DNA from 4 places in the Paeniglutamicibacter sp. ORCA_105 genome. Region 3 is predicted to be linked to each of the others. Evidence: riboswitches for the same ligand, from Rfam matches in the RefSeq annotation. Region 3 holds a riboswitch; each other region holds the start of a gene.
What was found. Region 3 has a riboswitch for S-adenosylmethionine ahead of ACIPUB_RS10675 (hypothetical protein). Riboswitches for the same ligand answer to the same signal wherever they lie in the genome.
Positions count from the first base shown of each region.

Region 1: another riboswitch for S-adenosylmethionine. It lies ahead of ACIPUB_RS04140 (methionine ABC transporter ATP-binding protein); the one in region 3 lies ahead of ACIPUB_RS10675 (hypothetical protein).
Region 2: another riboswitch for S-adenosylmethionine. It lies ahead of ACIPUB_RS04300 (methylenetetrahydrofolate reductase); the one in region 3 lies ahead of ACIPUB_RS10675 (hypothetical protein).
Region 4: another riboswitch for S-adenosylmethionine. It lies ahead of ACIPUB_RS04200 (acyl-CoA dehydrogenase family protein); the one in region 3 lies ahead of ACIPUB_RS10675 (hypothetical protein).

Region 1 covers NZ_JBIXLM010000005.1:135,987-143,822, reverse strand. Annotated here, with positions in the region: gene ACIPUB_RS04165 (M24 family metallopeptidase) at 1-594, shown strand, start outside; gene ACIPUB_RS04160 (PLP-dependent aminotransferase family protein) at 539-1,774, shown strand; gene ACIPUB_RS04155 (M20 family metallopeptidase) at 1,780-3,009, shown strand; gene ACIPUB_RS04150 (MFS transporter) at 3,034-4,446, shown strand; gene ACIPUB_RS04145 (SDR family NAD(P)-dependent oxidoreductase) at 4,525-5,277, shown strand; SAM riboswitch class I at 5,845-5,939, shown strand; gene ACIPUB_RS04140 (methionine ABC transporter ATP-binding protein) at 6,062-6,868, shown strand; gene ACIPUB_RS04135 (methionine ABC transporter permease) at 6,861-7,595, shown strand; gene ACIPUB_RS04130 (NtaA/DmoA family FMN-dependent monooxygenase) at 7,644-7,836, shown strand, end outside.
Region 2 covers NZ_JBIXLM010000006.1:13,268-21,103, reverse strand. Annotated here, with positions in the region: gene ACIPUB_RS04320 (ABC transporter ATP-binding protein) at 1-670, shown strand, start outside; gene ACIPUB_RS04315 (MFS transporter) at 667-1,932, shown strand; gene ACIPUB_RS04310 (ABC transporter substrate-binding protein) at 1,991-3,514, shown strand; gene ACIPUB_RS04305 (ABC transporter permease subunit) at 3,514-5,301, shown strand; SAM riboswitch class I at 5,685-5,801, shown strand; gene ACIPUB_RS04300 (methylenetetrahydrofolate reductase) at 5,905-6,831, shown strand; partial or broken gene metE (5-methyltetrahydropteroyltriglutamate--homocysteine S-methyltransferase) at 6,887-7,836, shown strand, end outside.
Region 3 covers NZ_JBIXLM010000018.1:34,889-42,724, forward strand. Annotated here, with positions in the region: gene ACIPUB_RS10665 (zinc-dependent alcohol dehydrogenase family protein) at 1-578, opposite strand, end outside; gene ACIPUB_RS10670 (agmatine/peptidylarginine deiminase) at 875-1,903, shown strand; SAM riboswitch class IV at 2,011-2,141, shown strand; gene ACIPUB_RS10675 (hypothetical protein) at 2,164-2,448, shown strand; gene sucD (succinate--CoA ligase subunit alpha) at 2,543-3,445, opposite strand; gene sucC (ADP-forming succinate--CoA ligase subunit beta) at 3,462-4,631, opposite strand; gene pcrA (DNA helicase PcrA) at 4,871-7,276, opposite strand; gene ACIPUB_RS10695 (hypothetical protein) at 7,350-7,836, shown strand, end outside.
Region 4 covers NZ_JBIXLM010000005.1:147,959-155,794, forward strand. Annotated here, with positions in the region: gene ACIPUB_RS04185 (NAD-dependent succinate-semialdehyde dehydrogenase) at 1-1,446, shown strand, start outside; gene ald (alanine dehydrogenase) at 1,508-2,629, shown strand; gene ACIPUB_RS04195 (LLM class flavin-dependent oxidoreductase) at 2,942-4,345, opposite strand; gene ACIPUB_RS04200 (acyl-CoA dehydrogenase family protein) at 4,428-5,765, opposite strand; SAM riboswitch class I at 5,772-5,869, opposite strand; SAM riboswitch class I at 6,288-6,378, shown strand; gene acs (acetate--CoA ligase) at 6,384-7,836, shown strand, end outside.

The DNA.
Region 1 (7,836 bases), on a different contig from region 3:
CCAATGATTCCCACCGGGGAAGGGGCGGACACCCCCCACCTGACCTGGACTGATGGCCCATTGCCAGCAGACTCCCCGATTTCCATTGAACTGGCCGGGGTCCACCGGCGCTATCACGCACCGATGGCCCGCACCGCGGTGATCGGCAAACCCAGCTCGGAGCTAGAACAGGTCGCGGCCGCCACCATCGAGGGTCTCGAATCTGCCTTCTCGCTGGTCCGCCCCGGGGTCACGGTCCACGAGGTGACCGACCGCTTTACCAAGGTCATCACGGCCGCCGGCTTCGACAAGGAATCCCGACTGGGCTACTCGATCGGCGTGGGATTTCCACCGGACTGGGGCGAACGCACCGTCAGCTTCCGGGCCGGGGAACACACGGAGCTCCAAGAAAACATGACCTTCCACCTGATCGCCGGGATGTGGCTCGATGGGTACGGTTTCGAAGTCTCCGAACCCATCCGCGTCACCGCCACCGGCCTCGAATTCTTCGCGGACGTCCCGCGCGAACTAACCACGATTAATACAAGGAGTACTCCTCATGTCCATCGAACCACTGCTCAAATCCCCAACATCCCGCTTGGCCTCGCGGGCTAGCCAGCTAAAGGGCTCGATCATTGACTCCTCGACGTCGCTGTTGGCAAGCCAGAAGCATGACATCATCCGGTTCGCGATGGGCGCGCCGAATGCCGAACTGATCCCCGAGGCGGAGTTCGCCCGGCTCGCGACCTACCCGGCGGCAGGCCGCTACGACTATGCCGCCACAGAGGGCAATCCGGAGTTGATTGAGCAGATCGTGGCCTACCATTCCAGGAGGGGGGTGGACTTGGATCCCAGCCGACTGCTGGTGACCACCGGTGGCATGCAGGGCCTGGATATCGCCTTCAAGCTCTTCGTTGACCCGTCAGACCTGGTAATTGTCGAGTCGCCGACCTACACCAACGGAATCGCCACGGCACTGAGCTACCAGGGCCGCGTGTTGGAAGCCCCGGTGGATGAGCAGGGATTGATTGTCGAAGCCCTTCCCGCGCTGGTCGCCGCCACGGGCCAGGTCCCCAAGGTCATTTACACCATCCCGAACTTCCAAAATCCCTCCGGCCGGACGCTCAGCGGAGCGCGCCGCATGCAGCTACTCGAACTTGCCGAGGAATGGGACGCCTTCATCATCGATGATGACCCCTACGGCTTGTTGCGCTTTGAGGGATCCGAAGAGCCAAGCTTCGCCGAACTCAGCCCGGGCAATCCACGGGTGGTTTCGGTGCGCACCTTCTCCAAGGTCCTCGCCCCGGGACTGCGCGTGGGCTGGATGGACATGGATCCGGAGCTGCGTGCCCTGGCGGTGAACGCCAAACAGTCCATGGATACCTGCACCAACGGGCCAATGCAACAACTGATTGCCGACTACCTCTCCGAGGGCCGGCTCGACGCGCACCTGAATACCCTGCGCGGGGTCTACCGGGAACGCAAGCAGGCGATGCGGGCCGCACTCGCTGAGACCTTTGGGCAGGACGTGGAAGCCACGGATCCCGAGGGCGGGTTCTTCCTGTGGCTCACCCTGCGCGGACGCTACGCCGCGATCAATTCCGAAAAGCTCTTCCCGATCGCCTTGGCGCACGGGGTTGCATATATTCCGGGTCCGGCATTCTCGGACTCGGGGGCGTTTACCGACGCACTGCGCCTGTGCTTCGCGACCTCCACCCCGGCACGGATTGACGAGGGCGTGCAACGGTTGCACGCCGCGCTGGAAGAGGCTTTGGCCAGCGGGGACGCGCGGTGAACCGGATGGCTATCGCACCCTTGCGGCCGCTGGAGACCAGCGTGCTGGCCGAGATCGACCGGGCCCGCCTGGTCGAACTGACCGGCGAGTTGATTGCCGCCGGCGGGGAAAACCCCGGTGGCACCGAAGCAGCCACCGTGGCCATCCTGGATCGGGTGCTCACCGGGCTCGGTGCCATGGTGCACCTCGACGAGGTTGCCCCGGGACGGGCCAACCTGACGGCTCATCTCGGCGGCGACCGGACCGGCGGGGGACTGCTTTTCCTGGGTCACAGCGACGTTGTTCCGGCCGGCCACGGCTGGGACGCCGATGCCTTCACGCCACGAGAGAAGCAAGGGCGGCTCATAGGACGCGGCGCGACGGACATGAAGGGTGGCCTGGCCGCGGTGATCGCGGCCATGGCCGCTGTCCATGCGCACCATCCGCAGCTGCCGCTGACCTTGGTATGCACCGTGGATGAGGAAGCCGACGCGATCGGCATCGCACACTACGTGGCCACCGAGCCCGTTGGCTCCTACACGGGCTGCGTGGTCGCCGAACCCACCGACCTGGTGGCGATCGTCGGTTGTCGGGGAGCTGCGAATTTCGGCCTGCAGATCACCGGGGCGAGCGCTCATGCCGGACGCCCTGCCGACGGGGCCAGCGCCATCCAGGCCGCGGCAGAGATCATTGCCGAAATAGGCCAGGACACGAAGCGACTGGCGGCGGCCGCCCACCCGGTGCTTGGGGCCGCAACATGGAATATCGGTACCATCGCCGGCGGACACGGAACCTCGATTGTGCCTGACACCTGCGAAATGAGCCTTGACCGGCGTCTGCTGCCCGGCGAGGACGCGCAGCTTATCCTTGAACAGCTGTTGGATCGCATCCGTGAGCGCCTGCAGACCGCTTCGATGCCGGGGCGCGAGAAGATCACCGTCCGCGGCCAGCTGCAGATGCAGATGCCCGGGTTCCTCACCGACGCGGACAGCGCCGTCGTCACCGGTATCCGCCAGGCGGTCCGCGATGTCTCCGGCGCCGGTGAGCTCGGCATTTGGACAGCCTCGTGCGAGGGCGGCTACATGGCCGAGCACCATCGGGTCCCCACCCTGGTCCTCGGTCCCGGGGAAATCAACACCCAGGCCCATCAGCCAAACGAATCGGTGGGGATCGATGACCTGCTTACCGCCGCCCGCGCGTATGCACTGTTCGCCCTGCGCCACGCCTCAAACAACGCACCGACCCCCTCCCATTAATTAAGGCCGCCAAAGGAGCACACCATGACCAGCCAAACCCAACCGCCTGCCCTGAGACTCGAAGCCGATTTCACCCCGTCAGAACTGAAACAGGCCCGGAAGTCAGTGGCCGGATCGGCAATCGGAAACGCGATCGAGTGGTTCGACTACGGGATCTACGGGTACCTGATCGTGTACATCTCCCAACTGTTCTTCACCTTCGGTGAAGAAGGGGGAACCCTGCCTCGAATCCTCGCCTTTTCCACCTTCGCGATCTCCTTCCTCATCCGTCCGCTCGGTGGCATGGTGCTCGGCCCGCTCGGGGACCGGATTGGCCGCCGGAAGGTCTTGATCTTCACCATTGTGATGATCAGTGTGTCCACCGCCTGCATCGCCGCCTTGCCCACCTTTGACCAGGTCGGCTACCTGGCTCCGGTCTTGCTGGTCCTGCTGCGCATGGTCCAGGGGTTCTCCGCCGGCGGCGAATACGCCGGAGCCGCGGTGTTCATGAGCGAACATGCCCCGGATAACCGCCGTGGATTCTATGGTTCCTTCCTTGAATTCGGCACTCTGGCCGGCTTCAGCGCGGCGGCGATCCTGTGCACCGGGCTGACCCTGGTGGTTGGCGAGGAAGGCATGATGGCTGGCTGGTGGCGGTTGCCCTTCGCATTCACCCTGGTGCTTGGGGGGATTGCATTGTGGATGCGACGCCACCTTGAGGAATCCGAAACCTTTACCGAGGACAGTTCCAAGGACAACGAAGTCAGCACCGCGCCGCAGGCACTGGGAACCTTGTTGCGCAAGTATCCCGGTCAGCTCTTCAAGCTCTTCGGTTTTATCGTGCTGGTCAACGTCGCCTTCTACCTCGTGCTGACCTATATGCCCAGTTACCTGACGACGACCTTGGGACATGGCTCGGTGGAGTCCAACATGACGCTGGTTCTCATCCAGCTGGTGATGATCGCCTTGATCGTGCCGTTGGGGGCACTCAGCGACCGGATTGGACGTAAACCGCTGCTGGTGACCGCAAGCATTGGCTTCGTGCTGCTGTCGGTGCCGGCGGTGCAATTGATGCAGTCCGCCGGATTGTTGGGGCAGATCGTGGGCATCGGCACCCTGGGCCTCTTGCTGGTCATGCTGCTCTCGACGATCTCCTCGACGCTGCCCGCGTTGTTCCCGACTTCGGTGCGCTACTCCGGATTCGCCATTGGCTACAACCTGTCCACGGCCGTCTTCGGCGGCACCGCGGCGGTGGCCAACGAGGCGCTGATCGGTGCGACCGGAAATTCGCTGGTACCGGGGTGGTACCTGATGGCTGCGGGCGTGATCGGGCTGATTTCGGTGCTCACTTTCAAGGAGACCGCGGGGCGTTCACTGCGGGGCAACGTCATTCCGGGCAGCGACGACAAGCAGCGGCGAGAGCTTGGTGAAAGGCTGGTGGGGGCGGGACGCCCCTAAGCGACAGCCGCCCGGGCCAGGAATTGATCGGCCCCGCAAAACAGTAGGACAAACAGCGAAGTGAAGGAGGACAGCGCAGTGGGAGAAAACCAACGCGTCGCACTGGTCACCGGCGCCACCTCGGGAATCGGAATCGAGATTGCCCGACGACTGGTGGCAGATGGCATGAAGGTCGTGGTGACCGGGCGAAATGAGGAACGCGGAAAGCAGATGGCCGAAGAACTCGGCGAGTCCGGCTTCTTCGTGCGGGCCGAACTGACCGCTTCGGGTGCCGCGCAGTCATTGATGGACACGGTGCTCGAACGCACCGGAAGGCTTGATGTTCTGGTGAACAATGCGGCCATTGACCACATCAATTCCTTACTCGACACCCCGGAGGAGGAGGTGCGGGAAACCTTTGAAATCAACACCTTCGCGGCGATTTCCTGCCTCCAAGCTGCGGGGCGGGTCATGCGGGAAACCGGCGGAGGGGCGATCATCAATGTGACCTCGCGGCTGGCAAGCATCGGGGTTCCCACCATGGGGATCTACAGTGCGAGCAAGGGCGCGATGCTGGCGCTGACACGGGCCGCGGCGGTGGAACTTGCACCGCACAACATCAGGGTCAATGCCGTGGCCCCGGGGATGACACGTACCCAGATGTTTGAGGACTGGTTGGCCGGACACGAGGATCCCATGGCCGCGGAGCGAGCGGTCTCCGAAGCGATTCCGCTGGGTCGAGTGGCGCTGCCGGAAGACGTTGCCGAAGCGGTGGGTTATTTTGCCAGTGCCACCAATACTTACGTCACCGGCGTTTCCTTGCCGGTCGATGGCGGCTATTTGGCCAAGTGAGCCAACGACGATGAACCCGCAGTGACCTTCCGCCCACGCGGATCCCGGTACCTGCGGGTTTGTTGTGGGCGGCTGCGGGTCGTCGTGTAAATACCGCGGGCGATCCATGGGGTAACCACGGAAATAGGCCTGTTGGTCGCTGCGCGGTTGCCCGCGGACTTCGGTCTATAGCGATCGGGCATGGTGACGGCCGTGGGTGTCTTTGCCGTCGCGTAATCTTTGTCGGCGCCGCCGGTGGCGCAGCAGAGGGGCACCGATTATTTCGCAAATCCCACGGGTGGCGAACCTTGATGGTGCTCGGACGAGCGTTCACCTATGGGCTGGAATTGGCTGGGCAAGACCGGGGCGCGCTCGTGGTGCGCATTATCAACATGACGCAATCATGAAGCAAGGTAGGGCGGATCGACGCTTCATCTTCCGACTTATGACGGTTCATGAAGCAAATCAAGCGCGAGAATCGTTCTGTGAGTCGATTTGTTTCATAGGAACCCGATTTGTCTTGGTTCGATCGAAGATTCTGCGACACACTTGAACTGTTCGGCGTTGGCAATCGACCAACGCCAACACACACCATCCAGAGCGGCTGAGAGACCTGGCTCGTTGACGCCGCAGCAACCACTCCCGTCCTTGGGATCCGGTGCTACCGCCAGGACCGATGGAGATAGCCAACCTCTGCGCGGTCCGCCGAATACTTTCGTTCTTACGCACGTATTTGACTGATTTGCCATGTCGCGGCGTTCCTCGGGTGAACCGAGAGGAGTAGGACATGATCAGCATTCAAGGCGTGTCAACAGTTTTCCCTCCGGCGGAGGCACCCTTCACTGCGGTGGACAACGTCTCGCTGGAAATCCCGCGGGGCTCGATCCAGGGAATCATTGGATTTTCCGGTGCGGGCAAATCAACGTTGCTTCGCAATATCAATCTCTTGGAGCGCCCGACGAACGGCCGCGTGGTGGTTGACGGTACGGACCTTACGTCGCTGAACGACGAGGAATTGCGCAGGGCTCGGCACCAGATCGGGATGATCTTCCAACATTTCAACCTCCTGAACAACCGCAACGCCGTTGAAAATGTCGAGCTTAGCCTGAAGTTCGCGGGAGTAGCCAAGAAAGAACGCCGCCGCCGCGCCCACGAAGCCTTGGCAATTGTGGATTTGGCTGACAAAGCCAAGGCATATCCGGGACAGCTGTCAGGCGGACAGAAGCAACGCGTGGCCATTGCCCGTGCGCTGGCCACCGAGCCAAAGGTATTGCTTTGCGACGAGCCGACATCAGCCGTGGATCCGCGGACCACTGCGTCGGTGTTGCAGTACGTTTCGGACATCAACGCCCAGTTGGGAATCACCACCGTGATCGTCACGCATGAAATGAACGTCGTCAAGGCAATCGCCGACAACGTCGCCGTCATGGAAGAAGGCCGAGTCGTCGAACAATTCGACATCAGCGCACTTCGGAATCCCTCGTTTACACCGGCGACCGCCATCGGCCGGTACCTCATTTCCGATGACATCACCTTGGACCGCAAGCGCCAGGTCCGCGGCACCGAATCCGCAAGCTTCGGCGCACCTTCGAAGGAGGCCTCCCTTGTCTAAGTTTGCCGCGGCCGTCAGCGTACCTGCTTCCTCCACCAACGGCAGCGGTGCAGCGGCCTTCGACCTCAACCGCGTTATCGAGCTTTGGCCTGAAATTGCCGCGGCAATCGGCCAGACCTTGGCCATGCTCGTCGTGTCCATCCCCATCGCGATCCTGGTGGGAACGCCCTTGGGTATTTGGCTCTATTCAATGGCCCCCCAAGGCCTCCGGCCCCGGCCGAAGCTGCATCGCATTGTCGATGGTTTCGTCAACACCATGCGGTCCTTTCCGTTCCTGATCTTGCTGATCGCGATCATTCCTTTCACCCGGTTCGTCGTTGGAACAACCATCGGTACGGCAGCCGTGATTGTCCCGCTCACGATCAACGCGATTCCCTACTTTGCACGCTTCGTTGAACAGAATCTCACGCAGCTCGGCAGCGGCGTCGTTGAAGCCGCACGGGCCATGGGTGCGACCCGCGGCCAGATCGTCCGCGACGTGTTGCTAGTGGAAGGGAAGCCTGCACTGATTGGTTCGATCACGATCATGACGGTGAGTTTCATCAGTTATTCGGCAATGGCGGGACTGGTCGGCGGGGGAGGCATCGGTGACTTTGCCATCCGTTATGGCTACTACCGATATGAAACAGGCATGATGGTCGTCGCCATCGTGCTGATGATTCTGATGGTCCAAATTGTGCAGATCTCAGGCACCCGCATCGCATCCCGCCTGGACAAGCGACAGTAACCATCGCCCTTCTTGAACCGACCTGCTTCTTTTGGAGAGACCCCAACCATGAGTACTTCACGGCGACCGCGCCTACTGTTGAGCGCCTTCCTGATGAACACCACCAGCCACATCCTTGGTGGCCAATGGCGCCACCCCGAGGCACAACAGCATCGCTTCAACGAGCTCAAGCTCTGGGTGGATCTGGCCAAGGACCTGGAAGCCGCAAAGTTCGATGCAATCTTCCTTGCGGATGTTGTTG
Region 2 (7,836 bases), on a different contig from region 3:
AGGCCTGGTTGGCAGCTCGGGCTCCGGAAAATCAACGCTGTTGCGGTGCCTGCTCGCCCTGGAAAAGGTGGACTCCGGATCCGTCCAATTCAACGACAACCCGCTGGTTCCCGGTCCGGTTTCCTCTCTGCGGTGGTACCGGCGGCTCGTGCAGTACGTCCCGCAGAACCCCGCTGGCAGCCTGGACCCGCGCATGAGCATCCAACAACTGATGCTCGAGCCGCTGAGGCAACTTCGCATCCAGGGGGACCACCGGCAAATGATCCATCGCGCCCTGGAACGCGTCGAACTCGATCCCGGACTGCTGGGACGCAAGCCGGCCGAACTCTCCGGCGGGCAGAACCAGCGGGTCGCCATCGCCCGGGCCCTGGTTCCCGGGCCGTCGATCCTGTTGGCCGATGAACCCGTCAGCGGGCTGGATTTGCCGCTTCGCGATGCGGTGCTGGGGCTGCTGGAGAAATTGGTCCGGCAGGACGGAATGGGACTGCTGATTGTGTCCCACGACCTCTCCGCCGTGTCCCGGCTGTGTTCCCGCACCGTGGTGCTGGAATCCGGGCGCATCGTCGAGGAGGGCGACACCCTCGATATGTTCCACACTGCCCGGCACCCGGCAACCCGGGAGCTGCTGGCAGCCATCCCGCAATTGGGCACCCGAACGGGCGCCGCATGAGCGGCACCCGCGTCCTTGCCGGCGAGCCCGACCGGGTACAGGGCACCGGACCCGCTCCCGGGCTGCTTCTGGCCAGCCAACTGATTTTCAATGTGGGATTCTTTTCCGTTGTCCCCTTCCTGGCCGTGAGCATGCGCGGGGACTTTGGCATGGGAGCCATGGCGATCGGAGTGGTGCTGGGGGCACGGACCTTCGCCCAACAGGGGATGTTCCTTTTCGGCGGGGTGCTGGCCGATAGGTGGGGAGCGAGGCGGCTCATGGTTTCCGGCACCCTGGTGCGGGTTGCCGGCTATCTGGTGCTTGCCTGGGCCGCGGACTTCCCCTCGTTCCTGGCCGGTGCCATCATCACTGGAGTCGGTGGAGCCCTGTTCTCGCCGGCGCTCGAAAGCCTGGTGGGCACGGCCCGGTCCATGGAGAAGGGGAACGCCGGCACCGGCGCCAAGCCGACGCTTTTTGCGCTGCTGGTCATTTTCGGTGAAATCGGCGCAGTGGCAGGCCCGGTGCTCGGTGCCTTGCTGCTCGGTATCGGCATCGATACCGCGCTGCTGGCCGGCGCGGCGATCTTTGCCGTCATGGCATTGGTCTTCCTGCGTTGGATTCCGGGAACCGACGCCGGGCGCCAACCAGCGATTTCACGGGTCGGGAATCGGGAGGGGGCAGGCACCTGGGCGTGCCTACGCGAACGCCGGTTTGTGCTGTTTGCCGCGTTCTACGCGGTGAACCTGCTCGCCTACAACCAGCTCTACCTCGGGTTGCCGGTGGAACTTGAACGCAGCGGCGCCGGAGTCGGGGCACTAGCCGGGGTCTTTGTCTACGTTTCGCTTCTGACCGTGGCTCTGCAATGGCCCATTGCAGGGTTCATGCGCCGCGTCGGGGACAAGACGGCCTTCTCGCTCGGATTTTCTCTGCAGGCCGTGGGATTTTTGCTCTTGGCGGTGCTGGCAACACGGGAGGCACCGGAGGGCGCGTCCCTCGCCCCCGCCGCACTGATGGTCACGGCCCTTGCACTGGGCCACATGTGCGTGACGCCCACGGCCATGGGCCTGGTTGCCGGCTTTGCCAACGGACATCCCGCCGGGGCGTACTACGGCCTGCTCGCCACGTGCGGAGGGGTGGCCGTGCTGGCTGGAAATGCCCTATTGGGTCCGCTCTATGAACATGCCTACCTGCCGTCGCTGGCAGCGGCCGCCCCGTGGGCGGCACTGGCCTTGCTGGCCGCAACCTCCGCAGTGGCCATCCGCCGCTTTGTGCCCGGGCATTGACCGCCCTCTTTCCCGAAATCCAGTCACCACCCAACCACGAAAGACAGGTAAGACCGAGATGGTTCTTCCACGCCCAAAAGCAGCCGCGACAGCAGTGCTGGCCTCCACCCTGGCACTGGCCCTGAGCGGATGCTTCGACGCGGGCGACGCGGGCGCCGCCGCAGACGACGCCCGCATCAAAGTGGCCATGATGCAACCGCCGCGTTCGGGACTGACCCCGCTGAGCGATGATGCCTTCAAGCTTTCCCGCTGGCAGGCGGCAGAGACCCTGGTGGTCCTCGACGAGGTGGGAGAGGCCCAACCCGCACTGGCCACCGCATGGAAGCAAACGGATGAGACGACCTGGACCTTCGAACTGCGCCAGGGCGTGGAATTCCACGACGGAACCGCACTAACCGCCAAACAGGTCGCCGCTTCGCTGGAAACCGCGGCGAACGCCAGCCCCAAGCCCCGCATCCTCGACGGCGTCGAGTTGGGCATCAAGGCCGAGGGCGCCAACACCGTCGTGGTCACCACCAAGGTTGCCGACCCGCTGCTGCCGCAACGGCTTTCCAGCCCGCAGCTGTCCATCCTGGCGGCCTCGGCCTACAAGTCCGGCGGAGTCGTCGTCCCGACCGGGGCCGGCACCGGTCCGTATGTGCTGTCCTCCTTCGACGGAACCAGCTCCGCAACCCTGGACCGCTTTGATGGCTATTGGGGCGAACCTGCCGCCGCCGCCGGGGTCGACGTCCAATTCGTCCCGGACGGCACCGCCCGCGCAGCGGCCCTGCGCACCGGAAACGCCGACATCGTGGAAACCATCCCCGTGGGACAGGTCGCCCAGATCGATCCCGCGCTGGTCCACGAGGTTCCCATGCCCAGGACCAACACCCTCTACCTGAACAACGACACCGGCCCCTTTGCCGATCCGGCCGTGCGGGCCGCGGCGCGGGAAGCCATCGAGCGGGCCACCGTGGTCGAACGGGTCTACGAGGACCGTGCCGACATCGCCGAGGGGTTGCTGGGCCCCGCCCTGCCCTGGGCGGCAGCCGAACGCGCGAACGAAAACTACACCGAGGTGCTGGGGAACCGTGCAGCGCCCTCCGTTGTGAAGGGAACCAAGATCACGCTGGGCACCTTCACCGACCGGGCGGAGCTGCCGGAGGTTGCCGTCGCGCTGGAGCAGCAGCTCGAGGCCGCCGGTTTTGTCGTGGAGCAGGATGTGCGTGAATACCAGCACATCGAGGCCGATGCCCTGGACGGGAAGTTCGACGCATTCATCCTCTCCCGCGCCACCGTTCTGGATTCCGGGGACCCGGTGGCCTACATGTATAGCGATTTCTCCTGCGAGGGATCGTTCAACATCTCGCAGTTCTGCGATGCCGAGGTCGACGCGGCCCTGGCCAAGGCCGCGGCCGTGGCCCCCGGTGCGGAACGCCGGGCCGCCATCGCCGCCGCCGAGGCGCTGATCCTTTCCAAGGACGCGGCAGTGCCGCTTTTGCACGAACGCGTCATCCAGGGCGAATCGGCCAGGGTCCGCGATGTTGAGCGCGACCCCCGCGAACGTGCACTGATCACCAACCGCACGGGAATCGCCGACTGATGGCGCGCACGGCCCCGGCAATCAACGCACTTTCCCGCCTGCTGGCCCTTGCCGCGGTAACGGTCGTGATCGGCCTGCTGCCGTGGCTATCGGGCAGCAAGCCCGAATACACGATCCTGCGTGCCCGCTATGCGGATCGGGAAGCGACACCGGAAACCCTGGCGATGATCCGTGACGAGCTCGGCCTGGACCGCGGCCCGGTGGCGATCTTCCTGGCCTGGGCCGGCGGGGTGGCCCACGGCGACCTGGGAACCTCCTGGATCACCAACACCCCGGTGGGTCCCGGGACTGTCTCCGCCCTGGGCGTCTCGTTGACCCTGATGGGATGCGCGGTGGCGGTGGCGGCAGTCGTGGCCGTGCTGCTGTGCGTCCCTGCGGTGGCGCGCGGTCTGGCCGGAAAGCCGGGCAGCGGATCCGGGGCCGTTGCGGCGGGAATGACGGCGCTGCCGGAATTCCTGTTGGCCGCCATGCTGCTGATTGTCGGAGCCGTCTTGCTGGGGTGGTTCCCGCCCTACGGCTGGCAGGGCCTGCACCACGCGGTGCTGCCGGCGCTTTCGCTCGGGTTGCCCGCCGGCGGGCTGATCGGGCGCCTGGCCTCCGAAGCCATCAGCGCCGCCTTCGCGGAGAAGTGGGTGGCGACCTGGCGGCTCGCCGGGGCGCGCCGCGGCCAGCTCACCGCGGCCGTGCTGCGCCGGGCCATGCCATCGGTGACCAGCCAAGTCGGCCTGGTCCTGATCGGGTTGACCGGCGGGGCAGTGGCTGTGGAAAAGGTCTTCGCGATCCCCGGTTTGGGCCGGGCCATTCTGGGCGCCGCCAGCGCCCAGGACATTCCGGCGCTGCAAGCCGGGGTGCTGGCGCTGTTGCTGCTGGCCGTCATCGTGGGTTCGGCCTGCGCTGCGGTGCGCCTGCTGTTGCTGGGCAGGGCACTTCGCTCCGGTACGGTTCCGGCGCCGGAGACCATGCGCTTCACCCGCCGACGTGAGATGCTCCTGCCGCTGGTGGTGGCCTTGGCGCTGGTGCTTTTGGTCGTAGCCGGACTGTTGCGCGATCCGTTCGCGTCCGAGCACGCGAGGCTGGCTGCCCCGAGCCTGGCTCTGCCCTTCGGAGCCGATGCCAGCGGACGCGACCTATTGGCCAGAGTGGGGCATGGTGCGCTGTCGACCTTGGGGACTTCCCTGCTGGTGGTGCTGGTTTGCCTGGTCCTGGGGCTGGTCATCGGGCTGTTTCCGCATGCGTCAACCGGTCCGGTGGAGGTCGCCAACGCTGCCCCGCCGATCCTGGTGGGCCTGATGGTCGCGGTGGTCACCGGTCCGTCGCTGCTCGGCGCCGCCATCGCGGTCGCATTGGTGGGTTGGGCACCGCTGGCGGCGCACGCGGCGGCACTGGGACAGGAAGCGCGGGCCCGGCCGTTCGTAAAGATCCTTCCGGTACTGGGCGTGGGCCCGGCCCGGATCCTGCTCAGGTATGTCCTGCCGGCGATCCTTGGTCCGGTGTTCAGGCACGCCATGCTGCGGATTCCCGGGATCGCGCTGGCGCTGGCCTCGCTGGGATTCCTGGGGCTGGGGCCCCGGCAGCCCACCCCCGAGTGGGGGCTCATCCTGGCCGAGGGAATCAACTACGTCGAAAGGGCGCCGTGGACGGTCGCAGCTCCCGCTGCCGCCTTGGTGCTCACCTCGGTCCTGGCGGTGTCGCTCTCCGGCCTGAACTGGAACCGCCGCCAGGGCAACCCCGGGAACGATGCCCCGATCCGCGAGGGGCACAAAAGTACTGCCTCGTCCGGCGAGTAACGCCCCCCTGCGCAGGGGGGCTTCACGGAAAAGGAATCAGGGTCATCGCGGTGGGGTCGCAACTCCGCCCCGGCAGTCCGTCACGACCATGGCACTACGGGTGAAAACCATTCCTCGCCCCCGGATCCCGGCACATGGAATCGGTCGCGAGCACGCCACTCCTTCGCGTCACATTGGCTTCACGGAAGTCCCGCGACGTCATGCCGGTGCCGGGAATCCCTGCGGATACACCGAAAACGCGAATGGACGGCCGTAACAATGTGACCGCGGCGGCCCGGCGAAAATGACGCCGTGTGGACACATGAAGTGATTTTGCCCTTCGTGACGGCTGTGCCGGCAAGCTCCTTGCACGTGCCCTCGAACCTGTTCCAAGATGAATACATCAACCATCAAGAGCGGCTGAGAGATCTGGCTCGTTGACGCCGCAGCAACCATCATCCGATGGATTCCCTTCCCTGGGACTCCATCGGCGAGGGTGCTACTGCCAGAAGCGATGGAGCCGCTTCAGCGTTCACTCATCATCGCCGCAGGACATCCGTGACGGATCCCTGGGGCTTTTGTGGCGATCCCTGATGCCTCCCTCGAATCGACGAGGAGACATGCATGAGTATTGGAACGACAGCCGCACCGCCGTCACTGTCCTACGAGTTGTACCCTCCGGCGAACCGCGACGCCGCCGAGGGAATCTTCAACAGCATCCGGGCCCTGGAGGCGACCGATCCCGACTACGTGTCGGTGACCTATTCGGGCTCCCCGGCACGCCGAAACGCGTCCCTTGAACTGATCGAGCACTTGATCCAGAACACCCGGCTGCGCCCCCTGGCACACCTGACCTGTGTGGGGGAGAGCCGCGAATCCCTGCAGAACCTGATCCGCCACTTCGTTTCCCTCGGGGTCCGCGGGGTGCTGGCGCTGCGCGGGGACCTGCCGACGGACCCCGAGGACTGGCGCGGCGAGTTCCCCTTCGCCCGCTACCTGATCGAGCTGATCCGCGAGGTTGAGACCGACCACTCGGCCGCCCTGGCCGGAGGAAGACTGGGGGTGGGTGTCGCCGCCTACCCGATCCGGCACCCCGAATCCCCATCCTTCGAACACGATGTGGAAGTGTTGCTGGCCAAGGAGCGCTCCGGGGCCAACTACGCCATCACCCAGGTCTACTTCCGTGCCAATGAGTACACCAACCTCGTGGATTCGGCCCGCCGCGCTGGGGTCACCATCCCGATCATCCCCGGCGTCATCCCGCTGAACTCGGTCAGGCGCCTGAACCGGCTGGCCTCGATGGCCGGGATTGCCCCGGACCCGATCCTGGCCCACGCGCTGGAAACCGCCGGCTCGGATTCCGAGCGCCACCGCATCGGCGTGGACGCCGCAGTCACCCTGGCCCGGAGGGCCTTCGACGACGGGGCACCGGGCGTGCACCTCTACACCTTCAACGACCACCGCGGCTCCCTCGATGTCGTCGAGCAGCTCGAATTGCCGCGGACCCGCGCACAGGCCAGCAACACCTGGGCCACCCGCGCAGCTGTCTAGAACCACACACCTTCCCACCGCTTTCCACAACGTCAGAACAAATAGGAGAACCACCATGTCGAAGCCAACTTTCCCCGCCGCATCCATCCTCGGCTACCCGCGCATCGGACCCAACCGCGAGCTCAAGAAGGCCCTCGAATCGCACTGGGCCTCACGCACCGACGAGGCCGCGCTGCACGCCGCGGCCCGCCAACTGCAGAACGCCAACCTGGCCAAGCTCACCGGACTCGGGCTCAAGCCCGATGACGCCTCGCTGCCCGGCGACTTCGCCTACTACGACCAGGTGCTCGACGCCACCGTCGCCCTCTCGGCCCTGCCCACCCGCTTCGCGGACCTGGCAGGCCAGAACGGCGCCATCGACACCGCCGCTTCCTTCGTGCTGGCCCGCGGCGACGAATCCCGCGCCCCGCTGGAAATGACCAAGTGGTTCGACACCAACTACCACTACCTGGTCCCGGAAATCGGGGAAGCGACCCCCATCAAGGCCAACGCCGCGGCGCTTGTCGAATCCTTCACCGCCCACGCGGCCAACGGCAACACCATCCGCCCCACCCTCGTGGGCCCGATCAGCTACCTGCTGCTGGCCAAGGCCGAGGACGGCGCTCCCGCCGGCTTCGACCCGCTGTCGCGCATCGACGAAGTGGTCAACGCCTACGCCCAGGTCCTTGCAGCCCTGGCCGCCGCCGGGGCACCGTGGGTGCAGCTGGACGAGCCGGCACTGGTCACCGACCGCGGCGCCGCCCTGGCCGTCCCCGGTGCACTCGCCGAGACCGTCTATTCCAAGCTGGCCGCCGCCACCGAGCGTCCCGCACTGTTCGTGAGCCTGGGCTACGGCACCGCCGGGGACATCACCCGCCCGGGCGCCACCCAGGGCCTGCTGGCCCGCGCCGGCGTCGAGGCAGTGCACGCCGACCTGGTCCGCGGCGCCCTCCCCACCACCGAATTCCTGGGCGACCTTGCCGGTTCCACCCTGGTCGCGGGCATCGTGGACTCGCGCAACATCTG
Region 3 (7,836 bases):
GCGAGCACCCCGCACAAACCCACGGCCCCGTCACCGACCACCACCACGCTCCGGCCGGGCTCGACGCGGGCCCCGAGGGCTGCGTGGTGGCCGGTGCCCATGACGTCCGAGAGTGCCAACAGCGACTTGGACAGCGCTTCGTCGGGCTCCGTGACCCCGGGTACCGTGACGAGCGTACCGTCCGCGTTGGGCACCCGCACCACCTCGCCTTGCCCGCCGTCCACGGGCAGCCCGTCCTCGTCTACCCCGCCCCAGTGGGCCCGGTGCTCGCAGGCGACCTGGACGCCGTCTCGGCACGGAGGGCAGGCACCGCAGCTGTTGGCCCAGGGGGCCACCACGAAGTCGCCCACGGCCAGCATTGAAACCCCTTGGCCGACCGCGGCAATACGGCCGATGAATTCGTGGCCGATGCGCCGGGGCCTGGGCGTTTGGCTAACCCCGCGGTAAGGCCACAGGTCCGAGCCGCACACGCAGGCGGCGGTGACGCGCACGATGGCATCGGTGTCGGCGAGCAGGGTGGGCTCGGGGCAGTCCTCGACGCGGATGTCCCGCGGTCCGTGGATCAGGGTGGCGCGCATGTGTTCCTCCGCAAAGTGGTGGGCCGGCAATGGTTCCAGCCTATGCCCGGGAGCTCCGCGCGCCACCGACGAGGAAGTCGGCGAGATCGTCGCCGCCGTAGCACTGAACACGCTGATCAACTTCTACAACAAGGCCGCCGGCGGGCCCGGTGCGCTTCACGGGGCACCCCTTGCGCAGGATTCGCGCAGACGCCATAATAAACGAACGACATTCATTTATTGTGACGCCGATCCCATGCGCCCCCTGCCGGGCCCTGGTGCCTCGCGCGCCACCGACCCCCGCAGGAGCACGCATCATGAGCTGGTCAATGCCCGCCGAGACCTCGGCCCAGAAGCGCGTCTGGATGGCCTTCCCCCACGAGGGATACACGCTGGGCGACACCGAGGCCGAGGCCCACGCGGCCCGCTCGACCTGGGCCAACGTGGCCCACGCGGTGGCCCGATTCGCCCCGGTCGTCATGGTGATGGACCCTGCCGACGTGGAAATTGCCGCACGCTACCTCGATGAGCGCATCGAGATCCGCACGGCCGAGCTCAACGACGCCTGGATGCGCGACATCGGGCCGACCTTCGTCACCGACGAGCACGGCGGGCTCGCCGCGGTGGACTGGGTGTTCAACGGCTGGGGCGCCCAGGACTGGGCGGCCTGGGACAAGGACGCGTTGATCGGCAAGCGGGTGGCCGAGTGGGCCGGCGTTCCCCGCGTCGCCTCGAGCCTGGTCAACGAGGGCGGCGGCATCCACGTCGACGGTCAGGGCACAGTGCTGGCCACCGAGACCGTGCAGCTGGATCCCGGGCGCAACCCCGGCATCACCAAGGCCAAGGTCGAGGAGGAGTTCGCGCGCACCCTGGGCGCGGCCAAGGTGCACTGGCTCCCGCGCGGACTGACCCGCGACAGCGAGGAGTTCGGCACACGCGGGCACGTGGACATCGCCGCGACGCTCTCCTCCCCCGGCACCGTGCTAGTGCACATGCAGGAGGATCCCGGGCACCCGGACTATGCTGTCAGCCGGGAAATCGCCGCATCCTTCCATGGCGCCACCGATGCGCGGGGCCGCGAATTCACCGTCATCGAGGTCCCTGCCCCCGCGACGCTGCGCGACGACGAGGGGTTCGTGGACTACAGCTACATCAACCACCTGGTCATCAACGACGGCGTGGTGGCCTGCACCTTCAACGACCCCAACGACGAAAAGGCCCTGGCTGTCCTTGCCGACGCCTACCCGGGGCGCACGGTGGTGGGCGTGGACGCCCGCGAGCTCTTCGCCCGCGGCGGCGGCATCCACTGCATCACCCAGCAGGAGCCGATGCCGACGGCGAAGTGAACCCCTCTCGGGAAGTCAAGGTCACTCCCCGTCACAGATGACCGTTTGTTGCTCCCCGCATGCCCGCGCTGGCAAAGTGTCCCCGCTTCGCCGTAGGGTTGGTACAGCTTCACGAGTTCTGGTTGCCCTTGCGCAAAGCTCCGACTGACCAGACGCCAACCCCATAGTTGCACGGTGGGTGGTTCGGATGACGAAGCGGCCCTGTCGCGCATCCCGCGCGGAGGGGCAAGGACAACGAACCCCAAGGACGTGTGCACATCATGTACAGCCCCACCCTGACTTCCGCCCCCACCGATAACCCGCTTCCGCGCTTCACCGGCGACTGGATCACCGCCTGGCTCCACCTCGACGCGGACACCGACCTGCTGCACATTGGCGCGGGTCCTGACGAGTGGGTGCTCGAGGCACTGGCCCCGCACAAGCTCTCGGCCGCATTGGTCGGCCGCGGCCCAGCCGAGGTCCAGTTCAACCCCGAGCTGCTGGTTCTCCTGCTGCCCGGGGCCCACGAACTGGTCGGCAGCTCGTTCTTCCGCCTGCGCGCCTAGTTCCAGTCGGCTCCAGCCGGCTTAAACACCGGTGGCGGTCACCGGGCTGCCAAGGCAACCTGGTGACCGCCACCGAAAAGGTGCGCTCTATGGCTTAGAGGGCGGCGAAAACTTCGCGCAGCAGCGTTGCGGTTTCCGACGGGGTCTTGCCGACCTTCACGCCGGCAGCCTCAAGTGCTTCCTTCTTGGCCTGTGCCGTACCGGCCGAGCCGGAGACGATGGCTCCAGCATGGCCCATGGTCTTGCCTTCGGGAGCGGTGAAGCCTGCCACGTAGCCGACGACCGGCTTGGTGACGTTGGCCTTGATGAAATCGGCTGCACGCTCTTCGGCGTCGCCGCCGATTTCGCCGATCATGACGATGGCCTTGGTCTCCGGATCCGCCTCGAACGCAGCCAGGGCGTCGATGTGGGTGGTGCCGATGACCGGGTCGCCGCCGATGCCGATGGCGGTGGAGAAGCCCAGGTCGCGCAGCTCGTACATCATCTGGTAGGTCAGGGTGCCGGACTTGGAGACCAAGCCGATCGGGCCCTTCTGGGTGATGTTGTTCGGCGTAATGCCGACCAGTGCCTCGCCCGGGGTGATGATGCCGGGGCAGTTCGGGCCGATGATGCGGGTGACCTGGTTGCCGTCGGCGTCGACCTTGGACTGGGCAAGTGCCCAGAACTCGGCCGAATCCTGAACCGGAACGCCCTCGGTGATGACAACGACCAGGCCGATGCCTGCCTCGATGGCCTCAACGACAGCATCCTTGGTGAATGCCGGCGGCACGAAGACGATGGAAACGTCTGCGCCGGTTTCGGCCATGGCTTCCGCCACTGCGCCGAAGACCTTGATTTCCTTGTCGCCGTGCAGCACCGTGGTGCCGGCCTTGCGGGCGTTGACGCCGCCGACGACGTTGGTGCCGGCCTTCAGCATCAGAGCGGTGTGCTTGGTACCCTCGCCACCGGTGATGCCCTGAACGATGACCTTGGAGTCCTTGTTAAGGTAAATGCTCATGTTCGCGTATCCCTACTTACTTCGCTGCGTTGGCGAGCTCGGCGGCCTTGTCGGCGCCCTCGTCCATGGTTGCTGCCAGGGTGACCAACGGGTGGTTGGCCTCGGCCAGGATGCGGCGGCCCTCTTCGACGTTGTTGCCGTCGAGGCGCACGACCAGCGGCTTGTTGGCGGAGGAACCGAGCTCGGCGAGTGCGCCGACGATGCCCTTGGCAACGGCGTCACACGCGGTGATGCCACCGAAGACGTTCACGAAGACCGACTTGACCTGCTTGTCGTTCAGGATGACGTCCAGGCCTGCGGCCATGACCTCTGCGGAGGCTCCACCGCCGATGTCCAGGAAGTTGGCGGGCTTCACGTTGCCGTGGTTTTCGCCTGCGTAGGCAACGACGTCGAGGGTCGACATGACCAGGCCTGCACCGTTGCCGATGATGCCAACTTCGCCGTCCAGCTTGACGTAGTTCAGGTCCATTGCCTTGGCCTTGGCCTCGAGCGGATCCGCTGCGTCCTTGTCCTCAAGCTCGACGTGGTGCGGGTGACGGAACTCGGCGTTCTCGTCGATGGAGACCTTGCCGTCGAGGGCGACGATGTCGCCGGCGCCGGTGCGAACCAGAGGGTTGACCTCAACCAGGGTGGCGTCTTCCTTCTTGAAGACGTCCCACAGCTTGATGATGGCAGCTGCGACCTTGTCGGCCAGCTCCGGTGCAAAACCGGCGGTGGCGACGATTTCGTCGGCCTTGGCCTGGTCGATGCCCACGGCCGGGTCGACTGCAACGCGGGCCAGGGCCTCGGGACGCTCGACGGCGAGCTCCTCGATTTCCATGCCGCCTTCCACCGAGCACATGGCCAGGTAGTTGCGGTTCGCGCGGTCCAGCAGAACCGAGAAGTAGAACTCCTCGGCAATGTCGGCGCCCTGGGCGATCATGACCTTGTTCACGGTGTGGCCCTTGATGTCCATGCCGAGAATGTCGGTTGCGTATGCGAATGCCTCGTCGGCGGTCTTTGCGACCTTGACGCCGCCGGCCTTGCCGCGGCCTCCGACCTTTACCTGGGCTTTAACAACCACGACGCCGCCGATTTTCTCGGCTGCGGCCTTGGCTTCTTCAGGAGTGTAGGCAACGATGCCGGCCAGCACGGGTACGCCGTGCGACTCGAACATATCGCGCGCCTGGTATTCATACAGGTCCACGGGCTTGTGTCCTTCTTGTCGAAGTCTATGCTGACTCAAGGCATGGCTCCGTAGGCACGGTTCCATGCATCGAGGGGGTAGAGCCCAACCTGGGATAAGGCCAGGCTCCTTGCTCAGCCTAACGCCTTAGCGCCCAATGGCACAGTTCTACATTCGGTAGAGCCATCGGGCGCGTGAGTACGACCACAACCCCATCACCGCAGGTCCGGACGGATGTGTCGACAATGCCCGGGAACCGGCTAGTCAGCCTTGGTTAGCGGGGCGTATCGCAGCAATAGGCGTTTCTCGGCATCGGCGAATTTAACCTTCGCCACTGTCTTGTCCCCGGCACCCTCCAGCGCCAGAACCACGCCTTGGCCGAAGGTCCCGTGTGTCACCTTGTCCCCCACCGACAAGGAAATGATTTCCTTGTTTGGCTGCACACGGCCCTTGGCCCGTGCCACGGGCGCGGTGCTCAACGTGTGGATCTCCGGGGCACCGGAAAGCCTGCCTCCGCCACCGCTGCCGGACCCTGCGCCCCAATAGGAACCCGATTCGTAGCGGCTGGTGGCAAAGTTGTTGCGCCCGCCGAAGGACTCAAAGCTTGCCCGCTTGGTGCCCTCGCGTTTCCAGTCCACGAGACTCCCGGGGATTTCCTCGAGGAACTGGCTGGCGGGGTTGTATTGGGACTGGCCCCACAGGCTCCGGTATTCGGCCCGGGTCAGGTAGAGACGCTGGCGGGCGCGGGTGAGCCCTACATAGGCCAGCCTGCGTTCCTCCGCCAATTCCTTCTCGTCGGTCAGCGAGCGCTGGTGCGGGAAGATCCCGTGTTCCATGCCAGTGAGGAAGACCACGGGGAATTCAAGCCCCTTGGCCGTGTGCAAGGTCATGAGCGTGACCATTCCCTCTCGGTGCGCCATGTCCACGCCCTCGGCATCGTTCGGTGCCTCGGGGATGGAATCGGCGTCGGCTACCAGCGCCACGCGTTCCAGGAAATCGGTGAGTGTTCCCTCGGGATTCTCCTTCATGAAGTCCCGCACCACGGCCACGAGCTCGGCGAGGTTCTCAACGCGGGATTCGTCCTGTGGGTCGTTGGATGAACGCAGCATTTCCAGATAGCCGGTCTGTTCCAGGACCGCTTCCAGCGCCTCGGCAGGTCCCGAGCCCTCTGCGACCACTGAGAGGTCGTCAATGATCTTCACGAAGGCGCCGATCATGTTTTGCCCGCGGGTTCCGAGGCCGGGGGCGTCATCGGCACGGCGCAGCGCCGCCATGAAGGAGATCCGTTCGCGTTCGGCCAGCGCGGCCACCGAGTATTCGGCCCGGTCTCCGATGCCGCGCTTGGGCTCGTTGAGGATGCGCCTGACGTTGATGTCGTCTTCCGGGTTCACTAGCACCCGCAGGTAGGCCAGGGCGTCCTTGACTTCCTTGCGGTCGTAGAAGCGGGTCCCGCCAATGACCTTGTACTTCAGGTCCACGCGGATCAGCTGTTCCTCGAGGGAACGCGATTGCGCGTTGGTGCGGTAGAAGACGGCAACGTCCCCGGGGCGGATGCCTTCCTCATCATTCAGGCGCAGGATCTCATCGGCGATCCAGCGGGCCTCGTCAGACTCGGACTCCCCCACGTAGCCGATGATCAGTTCACCGTCGCCCTCTGCGGTCCACAGCCGCTTTTCGGGGCGGTCGGGGTTGCGCTTGATCACTTCGTTGGCCGCGGAGAGGATCGTTTGCGTCGAACGGTAGTTCTGCTCGAGCTTGATCGTTTCGGCGTCCGGATAGTCCTTGGAGAACTCGTTGATGTTGCGGATGTCCGCGCCGCGGAAGGCATAGATCGATTGGTCCGAGTCGCCCACCACAGTCAGTTCGCCGCCGGGAGTGGGGCCGTCCGGGCCGGTCAGTTCACGCACCAGGGCGTACTGTGCGTGGTTGGTGTCCTGGTACTCGTCGACCATGACGTGGCGGAAACGCCGGCGGTAATTGTCGGCGACCGCAGGGAAGGCGCGGAAGATGTTGACCACGTGGGCAATCAGGTCATCGAAGTCCAGGGCGTTTGCGGCGCGCAAACGCTCGGTGTAGCCGCGGTACACCTGGAGGACGGCCGAGGCGAACGGGTCATTGCCTGCGACCGTGGCGGCATATTGTTCATCGTCGATGAGCTCGTTCTTCAACGCGGAGATCTTGTGCGCGATCGACTTGGGCGTGAACTTCTTCGGATCCAGCTCCAGGCCCTTGGCCACCATAGTGATCAGGCGCAGGGAATCTGCGGAGTCATATATGGAGAAGCTGGACTTCAGTCCCACCGAAGCCGCCTCCCGGCGAAGGATGCGCACGCACGAGGAGTGGAAGGTTGAAACCCACATTTTCTTTGCCACGTCTTCGCCCACCAGTGCGGCGATTCGCTCACGCATTTCGGCCGCAGCCTTGTTGGTGAACGTAATGGCCAGGATCTCGTGTGGGCGCGCCCGACCCGTGGCCAGGAGATAGGCAATGCGATGTGACAGCACCCGGGTCTTGCCCGACCCGGCCCCGGCGACAATCAGCAACGGGGAGCCTGCATGCTTGACCGCCTGCTCCTGCTCGGGATTTAAACCGGCAAGCAGCTCTTGGGTGCCTGGCAATTGTGGGGCTGGAGCGGGCGCGACGAAGTCATCGAAAAGGAAATCCATGATGCGCCCTAGTCTACGGCGGAGCAGCCACGCATTGGGCGGGCGCGGATCGATTGACGGCATAATTGGGGTTATGGCCAAGTCACAGAAGAAAAAGAAGAAGTACAACCGCCCCGCCGCGGCATCTGCGCCGATCAATCCCTCGACTCAGCGAACGCCGGAGAAGGCCGCAGGCAACGCCAATCTGATCCTGATTGCCGGTTTGGTCGTCACGCTGTTCCTCTTCGGGTACTTCCACTTACTAGTGTTAAACCAGATGGAAGATCTGTCCAACGGACTGACCATGCCCGACCAAATGATCGGGGGCTATTCCGTGGAGCACGTGGAGGCATTGCGCCAGGCCATGGACGCGGACGCCGCAGGGCAACTGAACTACGTGCATAAGACCGCAGGGTTGCTGTTCCCGCTCTTTCTGGCCTTGATCACCATGCTGGCAGTCAACATCAACACCGCCCGTGGTTCGGTCCGCTGGATCCTGTGGGTGCCCCCGATGGCCTTCGCGGTTGTCGACCTTTGGGAGAACCGGGCCATCGACGCCTTGTTCATCGGCGCGCTGGATC
Region 4 (7,836 bases), on a different contig from region 3:
GACCCAAAAGCGCTGGCCCTGGCCGACGCAGTCATCGATACCCTGCACCTGCCCTCCGACGGCATCCCGGTACATGACCCCGCCACCGGCCAGCTCATCGCCCACGTCCCGGACTTGAGCAGCGACGATGCACTGCACGCCGTAGCCTGCGCGGACCAGGCCGGACACGCCTGGGCTGGGCGCACTCCACGCCAACGAGCCGACGCACTGCATGCGTGGTACCAACTGCTTGTGCAGAACACCGAGGAAATCGCGCACCTGATTTCCCGTGAAATGGGCAAGACCCTGGCCGAGTCACGTGGGGAGGTGAAGTACGGCACCGATTTCGTGCGCTGGTACGCCGAGGAAGCTGTCCGTCCCAGCGGCGATTACCGCCCGGCACCGGATGGGGCAGCCGACATCCTCACGCGTCGCTCCCCCGTGGGCCTGGCAGTGCTCATTACGCCCTGGAACTTTCCGTTGGCCATGGCTACCCGCAAGATCGCCCCGGCCTTGGCCGCCGGGTGCCCGGTTGTGGTCAAGCCTGCAACTGCGACGCCGCTGACCACCTACTTCGCGGTGCAGCTCGCGGTGCAGGCCGGCATTCCAGCCGAACTCATCCAGGTGATCACCACCTCGGATTCCGGGGCCTTCAGCCGCAGCGTGCTCACCGATGAGCGGGTGCGCAAGGTGTCGTTCACCGGTTCCACCCCGGTCGGAAAACAACTTCTGGAACTCGCCGCAAAGAACGTGCTGCGCACCTCCATGGAACTGGGCGGCAACGCGCCATTGATCGTCTTCGACGATGCGGATCTGGAACGCGCCCTGGAAGGCACCTTTGCCGCCAAACTCCGCAACGGCGGCCAGTCCTGCATCGGTGCCAACCGCATCTATGTCCAGGACGGGATCGCGGATCGGTTCGTCTCCGAGCTCACCGCCCATTTCGCCCGAGTTCCCGTGGGATCGGGACTCGGAGCCCGCACGGTACTCGGAGCGCTCATTGACCACCGTGCCGTCACGCAGATGCATGCGCTGACCGAGGACGCGCTGGCCCGCGGTGCCGAACTCCTCACCGGCGGTCATGGCTACGATTCGGTCGGAAACTTCTATGCACCCACCGTCTTGGATCGGGTACACCCCGACTCCCGGGTGGTGCGCGAGGAGATCTTCGGTCCGATTGCCGCCATTCAGCGTTTTTCCACCGAAGCGGAGGTGATCTCGTTGGCCAACGACACCGAGTTCGGTCTCGCCGGCTACGTATTCAGCCAGGATCTGGATCGCGCGCTGAACGTCGCGGACCAGCTGCAGACGGGAATTCTCGGCATCAACCAGGGAGTACCTTCCAACGCGGCAGCGCCCTTTGGCGGAGTCAAACAGTCCGGTTTGGGCCGGGAAGGCGGCGCCGAAGGCCTGGAGGAATACCAGAACGTACGGTTCTACAACATTTCCCGCCGCACCACCGGCTAAATCCCACGATTTGTCTCGCAACAATTCCACGTCAACAACCAAACACGAAGGCACAAGCTCAATGAAGATCTCAGTCGTCAAGGAAATCAAGGCCCAGGAACAGCGCGTGGCACTGCTTCCAGCCGGAGTCGCCGCGCTTACCGGGCGCGGACACACCGTCTATGTTGAACACGAGGCCGGACGGGCCGCAGGCTTCCCCGATGAACACTACGCCGCAGCGGGTGCGATCCTGGTCGACCAGAACGAAGCCTGGGCCAACGCCGAACTCCTGGTCAAGGTCAAGGAACCCGTCGCCTCCGAATATGGTTTCCTCCGCGAAGACCTCACCCTGTTCACCTACCTGCATCTGGCCGCCGACCGGCCTCTGACCGAAGCCCTGCTGGAGGCCGGCACGCTCGGGATCGCCTATGAAACGGTGCAGGACGAGACCGGGCTGCCGTTGCTGACCCCGATGAGTGAAATCGCCGGTCGGTTGGCAGCCCACGCGGCGGCCAACTATCTGACCGGTCCCAACGGTGGGCCGGGACGCCTGCTGGGCGGTTCACCGGGCGTGGCTCCCTGCCGGGTGCTGGTCATCGGTGGTGGCGTGGTCGGCACCCAGGCAGCGCAGTTGGCCCTCGGAATGCAGGCCGAGGTCACAATCCTGGAAATGTCCCCGCGCCGCATCCGCCAGCTCGGAGAATTGCTAGGCTCCCGGGCCCGCGTCCTCATGAACGACCCGCTGACCCTCGAACAGGAACTGGCGCAGGCCGATGCGGTCATCGGTGCCGTGCTGGTCCCCGGGCGGGCCGCACCGAAGGTAGTCAAGCGCTCACAACTGGGCCTGCTCAAGCCCGGAGCATTGCTGGTGGATGTCGCCATCGACCAGGGCGGCGCGTTCGAAACGTCCCGCCCGACGACCTACCAGGATCCCATCTACGAGGTGGACGGGGTGCGTCACTACTGCGTGGCAAACATGCCAGGTGGCGTCCCGCAAACCTCGACCAAGGCGCTGACCAATGCCACCTTGCCATACGTGCTGCAGCTGGCTGACCAGGGAGCGGAGCAGGCGGTGGCCGCCAATCGCGCGTTGGCCGCCGGAGTAAACACCCGGGCCGGCCGGATCGCCTATCCGGGTGTGGCCGCGGCCTTCACCGATCTCCCCAGCGAGGACCGGGAACTGCTCGCCGTGGCAGGCAACTAAATATCCGACAGGTTTGGGGCAGGTGACATCACCTGCCCCAAACCGTCTGCCCCGAGCGCCATCGTCGCTCGGGGCTTTTTTGCTTGGATCCGCTTCTCTCTGGATCCGTGGCTCTCTTGGGGACCCACGGAAACTCCCGCCTGTCCAACACCAATCCGTGCGGCGCAACCTGACCTCGCCCCGGTTGCTGAAGACGGAGCTTCCCGGCCAAGACGTACATTGCGGGAGAATCTGCGGCTTAAGGAGTTAGGGCGGCGGCGCACCCTGCAAGGTGCACCGCCGCCCTAACGCCCATACGGAAACGACTACAAGTTACTTGACCTCGGCGTTGGCGAAACGGTAGTTCGCCGCGCGGTGCGAGTCCTTGACGCGGTCGCCCTCACCAAAGAGCTTGTTGCGCAGCGTACCTTCGACGTATTCGGTCGGGTAGGCGCCTCGGGCTTGCAGCTCGGGAACGATGAACTCCACGATGTCCTCAAAGGTTCCCGGGGTGATGGCGTAGGCCAGGTTGAACCCGTCCACGTCGGTGTCTTCGACCCACTCGATGAGCTTGTCGGCAACCTCGGTCGGCGAGCCGACGGTGATCGGCCCGAAGCCGCCAACGCCCACCCACTCGGCAAGCTGGCGGATCGTCCACGGCTTGCCCGAATCCCCGCTGGCCTGCTGGAACATCGCCACGGAGGACTGGATGGCGTTGGACTTCACGTTGTCGCCGATGACGTCGTCCGGGCCGTAGGTCGAAAGGTCCACGCCCATCCAGCCCGAGATCAGCGCAAGGGCGCCATCGATGTCGGCGTAGGACTTGTAGTCCTCGAACTTGGCCTGCGCGGCGGCGGAATCCACGTCCGTGATGATGGTCTGCATGGTGTAGATGCGCACGTCGTGGCGTCCACGGCCGGCCGCCTCGGCGGCGTCGCGGATCTTGGTGACCGTGGCCTTGAGCATGTCTTTGGTGGGGCAGGTGACGAAGACTGCCTCGGCATTTGCCGCGGCGAACTTCATGCCGCGCGAGGAGGTTCCGGCCTGGAAGATCACCGGGGTGCGCTGCGGGCTGGGCTCGGTGATGGCGATGCCCGGGACTTTGAAGTACTTGCCCTCGTGGTTGATGTCGTGGACCTTGGACGGGTCGGTGAAGACGCCGCGCTCGGCGTCGCGAACCACCGCGTCTTCTTCCCAGGAACCCTCGAGCAGCTTGTAGACGACCTCGAGGTATTCGTCGGCGTGGTTGTAGCGCTCGTCGTGCTCGAGCTGGTCTGCCTGGCCCATGTTCCGGGCGGCGGAGGGCAGGTAGCCGGTCACGACGTTCCAGCCGATGCGGCCCTTGGTCAGGTGGTCAAGGGTCGCCAGGCGGCGGGAGAAAGGATACGGGTGTTCATAGGAGGTGCTGGCGGTGACGCCGAAGCCGAGGTTCTCGGTCACGGCGGCCATCGCGGAGACAAGCATGAGGGGGTCGTTGACCGGGACCTGGGCGCCGGTGCGCAGCGGCACCTCGTTGGATCCGCCGAAGACGTCGTAGGTGCCCAGCACGTCGGCGATGAAGATGCCGTCGAACTTGCCCTTTTCCAGGGTCTTGGCCAGGTCGGTCCAGTAGGACAGGTCCTTGTAACGGGCGGACTGGTCCTTGGGGTGCTTCCACAGGCCCGGGGACTGGTGTCCCACGCAGTTCATGTCGAAGGCGTTGAAACGGATGTGGCGGGGGGCGGGTGTCTGGCTCATGTTTGTCCTTCGCGAGGTGTTGGGAGTTTGCGGATCCGATGGTGCGCGGATCAAGTCATTGGTTCGGTGGCGGTTGGCGGTTTCAGGGGAGGCCGGTTGCCGGTGTTGCGCCCACGTCGCCGATGGCGTTCAGCTGCTGGGGCGCCGTCCCGTTGACCTCGTAGTCGCCGATGATGCGCGACTTGTAGATCGCCGGGTTGTGGGTGGCAACGGTGCGGGCGTTGCGCCAGTGCCGGTCCAGGTTGCAGCCCTTGGCGGTTGCCGAGGCGCCCAGTCCGTCAAAGAGCTTGGTCGCCGCCGAGAGAACCAGCGGCTGGACGACTGCCTGGGCCCGATCCGCGGCGAGTTCACACACCGCAAACCGCTCTGCCGGGCTCAGCGAGGCATCGGCAAGCGCGATCTCGATCTCCGCCACGGCGGCCAGGACGATGGAGTCGACGGCGAACGCGGTGCCCGAGATCTCGCCGACCAATTGGAGCACCTGGGGTTCCTCGCGCACCGGAACGCCCGTTCCGGTGCTGAAGCTTCGCGTGCGGGCCTGGACCGACGAGCGCACGTCATTGAGAACCGCGCGCGTGATTCCGGCTTGGACCCCCAGGAGCACCAGCTGGAAGATGGCGGATTCCGGGTCGTTGACCTGCTGCTCGTCGGGCAGGATCGTGTCCACCGGGACGTTCTCGAACGTGGTCGAGCCGGTGCCGGTGAGCTGCTGCCCAAATCCGTCCCAGTCGTCAAAGATCTTGACCCCGGAATGCTGCGTGGAGACCACCGCTATTTGGCGGCCGGCGCGGGCCGGATGCGCCACGGCGACCGCGACCCAATCGGCGTAGATCGTGCCGGTGCAATAGTATTTCTCGCCATTGAGGATCCAGCGTTCGCCCTGCTTGGCAATGGTCGTGTTGAGCGTGCCCAACCTGTTCCCGCCGCGCTCGGTGTAGGCGTTGCCGACGATCTGGCCGGCAACAATGCGCTCGATCCAGCGGTGCCGCAAGGCATCGTCCTCAAGCAACAGCACGGATTCGACGAAGCCGATGTGTGAGCGCCACAGGTGCGCCACCTGGGAATCCGCCTCGGCGAGTTCGATCAAGAGGCGGAACAAGTCGGACACGCTTGCCCCATAGCCACCTGCTGCCACCGGGATGCGCAGGGCCCCGAATCGCACCCGGTTCAGCCAACCGACAGGTTCAAAGGGGAGGGTCCGGTTGGCATCGCGCTCGCTGGCCCCGGCTGCGATCTTGGCGAAGACCGGGCGGAAGATCGCGGCCAACTCGTCATAGTGACTGTTCAGTGGAACGCCCGGCGTGAGTTTGAGCAGGTGTCGGGCGGGGGTGTCGCCGGTGAAGGCGTCGAGGTTGACGGCACCAAAGATGTTCGGGTCCGCCTCGACGGCGTGCGCTTGTGCAAATGAATCGATAGCCATGAATTCTCTCCATCGGTCCTGGCGTGAGCACCTACCGCCCAATTAAGGGGAAGGGGTTGCTGCGGCGTCATGGAGCCAGATCTCTCGGCCGCTCTGGATGGTTGTTGGACACATTTCTACACGCCCCGGCGAAGCAGTGACAACCCGGTTCGTCACAATTGAAGCCCACATCACCGGCCGGACGGTCATCCACGACGGCGCCAAGGCCTCGGGAAACCTCGGAGGCCTGTCATTCTTCGGACCATTCATTCGATACCCCGCCGCGGTGCCGCGGGCCCTCCGGCAACCCGCGCCGGCCATGCAAACATTGGGGCGTTAGCGGGACAATGTGGCGCCATCCGGAAATTCCCATGGAATCGTGCGACCCTGAGTAGTCGGTTCCCCACCCTCATGGATTCGAACATTCTCATGATTATCGAAGATTGTTCGAGCGGCAATCCGGGAAAAGCTATCCGTCGAACGTTCCGTCACATTACGGCTGGTTTGCTCCCGTGACACGCCATCGAGTTTGATGAATGAAACTACCCATCCCGAGCGGCCGAGAGATCTGGCTCCATGACGCCGCAGCAACCACCTCCCGCGGGTGAAGTGCTAACGCCAGAACCGATGGAGAACAAAATGCCTGAAACCCTTTTGCCCGAGCTCCCTGCCGTTGCCGAGGAATCCTCGTGGAGCGAAGCCGAACGCCTGACCTTCTGGGACGCCGCGGCGCGGCGCCTGAGCTGGTCCGAGCAATGGCACACCGTCCACAGCAGCACGGGTGTCGACCAGGCTGCCCGGCGTGGCCCCGAGTTGCACTGGTTCGAGGGCGGCAAGCTCAACGCCGCGTACAACTGCGTGGACCGCCATGTGGAAGCCGGTCGCGGCGACAAGGTGGCCCTGCACTTCGAGGGCGAGCCAGGCGACACCACCACCGTCACCTACAAGGACCTGCAGGACCGTGTTTCCCAGGCCGCCAATGCGCTGGTCGCCCTGGGCATCACCAAGGGCGACCGCGTCGTCATCTACCTGCCGGTGTTGGTGGAAACCATCGTCATCACCCTGGCCTGCGCGCGCATCGGCGCGGTGCACTCGCTGGTCTTCGGCGGCTTCTCCGCCGAAGCCCTGAAGTTCCGCGTCGAGGACACCGCCGCCAAGCTCCTGGTCACCACGGACGGCCAGTTCCGCCGCGGCACATCGGTCCCGGTCAAGGCGCACGCCGACGAGGCCGTCTCCGGCGAAAACTCGATCGAGCACGTCCTGGTCATCAACCGCATCGGGCACACCGACATCAATTGGGTGCAGGGCAGGGACGTGTGGTGGCACGAGACGGTCGACACCGCGAGCACCGAACACACCCCCGAGGCCTTCGACGCCGAAACGCCCTTGTTCATCATGTACACCTCCGGCACCACCGGCCAGCCCAAGGGCCTGGTCCACACCACCGGCGGCTACCTGACCCAGGCCTCGTGGAGCCACGAGTTCCTCTTCTCGAACCCGGATCCGGCCAAGCGCGACGGAGACGTCCACTGGTGCACCGCCGACCTGGCCTGGGTCACCGCGCACACCTATGAGATCTACGGGCCGCTGTCCAACGGCGTCACCCAGGTGATCTACGAGGGCGTGCCCAATGCCCCGCACCCGGGCCGCCACTTCGAAATCATCGCCCGCTACGGCGTGACCAGCTACTACACCGCGCCCACGTTGGTGCGCTCGCTGATGGGCTGGTTCCCCGAGGGAATCCCCGAGGACTACGACCTGTCCTCGATCCGGTTGGCAGGAACCGTCGGCGAAGCCGTGAACCCGGAGGCGTGGCGCTGGCTGCGCAGCCAGGTCGGACGCGACACCGCCGCCGGCATCCCCATGGTCGACACCTGGTGGCAGTCCGAGACCGGTGCCACGATCCTGTCCCCGCGCCAGGACGACACCGCGTTCAAGCCCGGCTGCGGCACCCGCGCGCTGCCCGGCGTAGCCGTGGACATCGTCGACGATGCGGCGCAAACGGTGGAGAAGAACCTGCAGGGCTACATCGTGCTGACCAAGACCGGGCCATCCATGGCCCGCACCGTCTGGGGCAACCCCGAGCGCTACT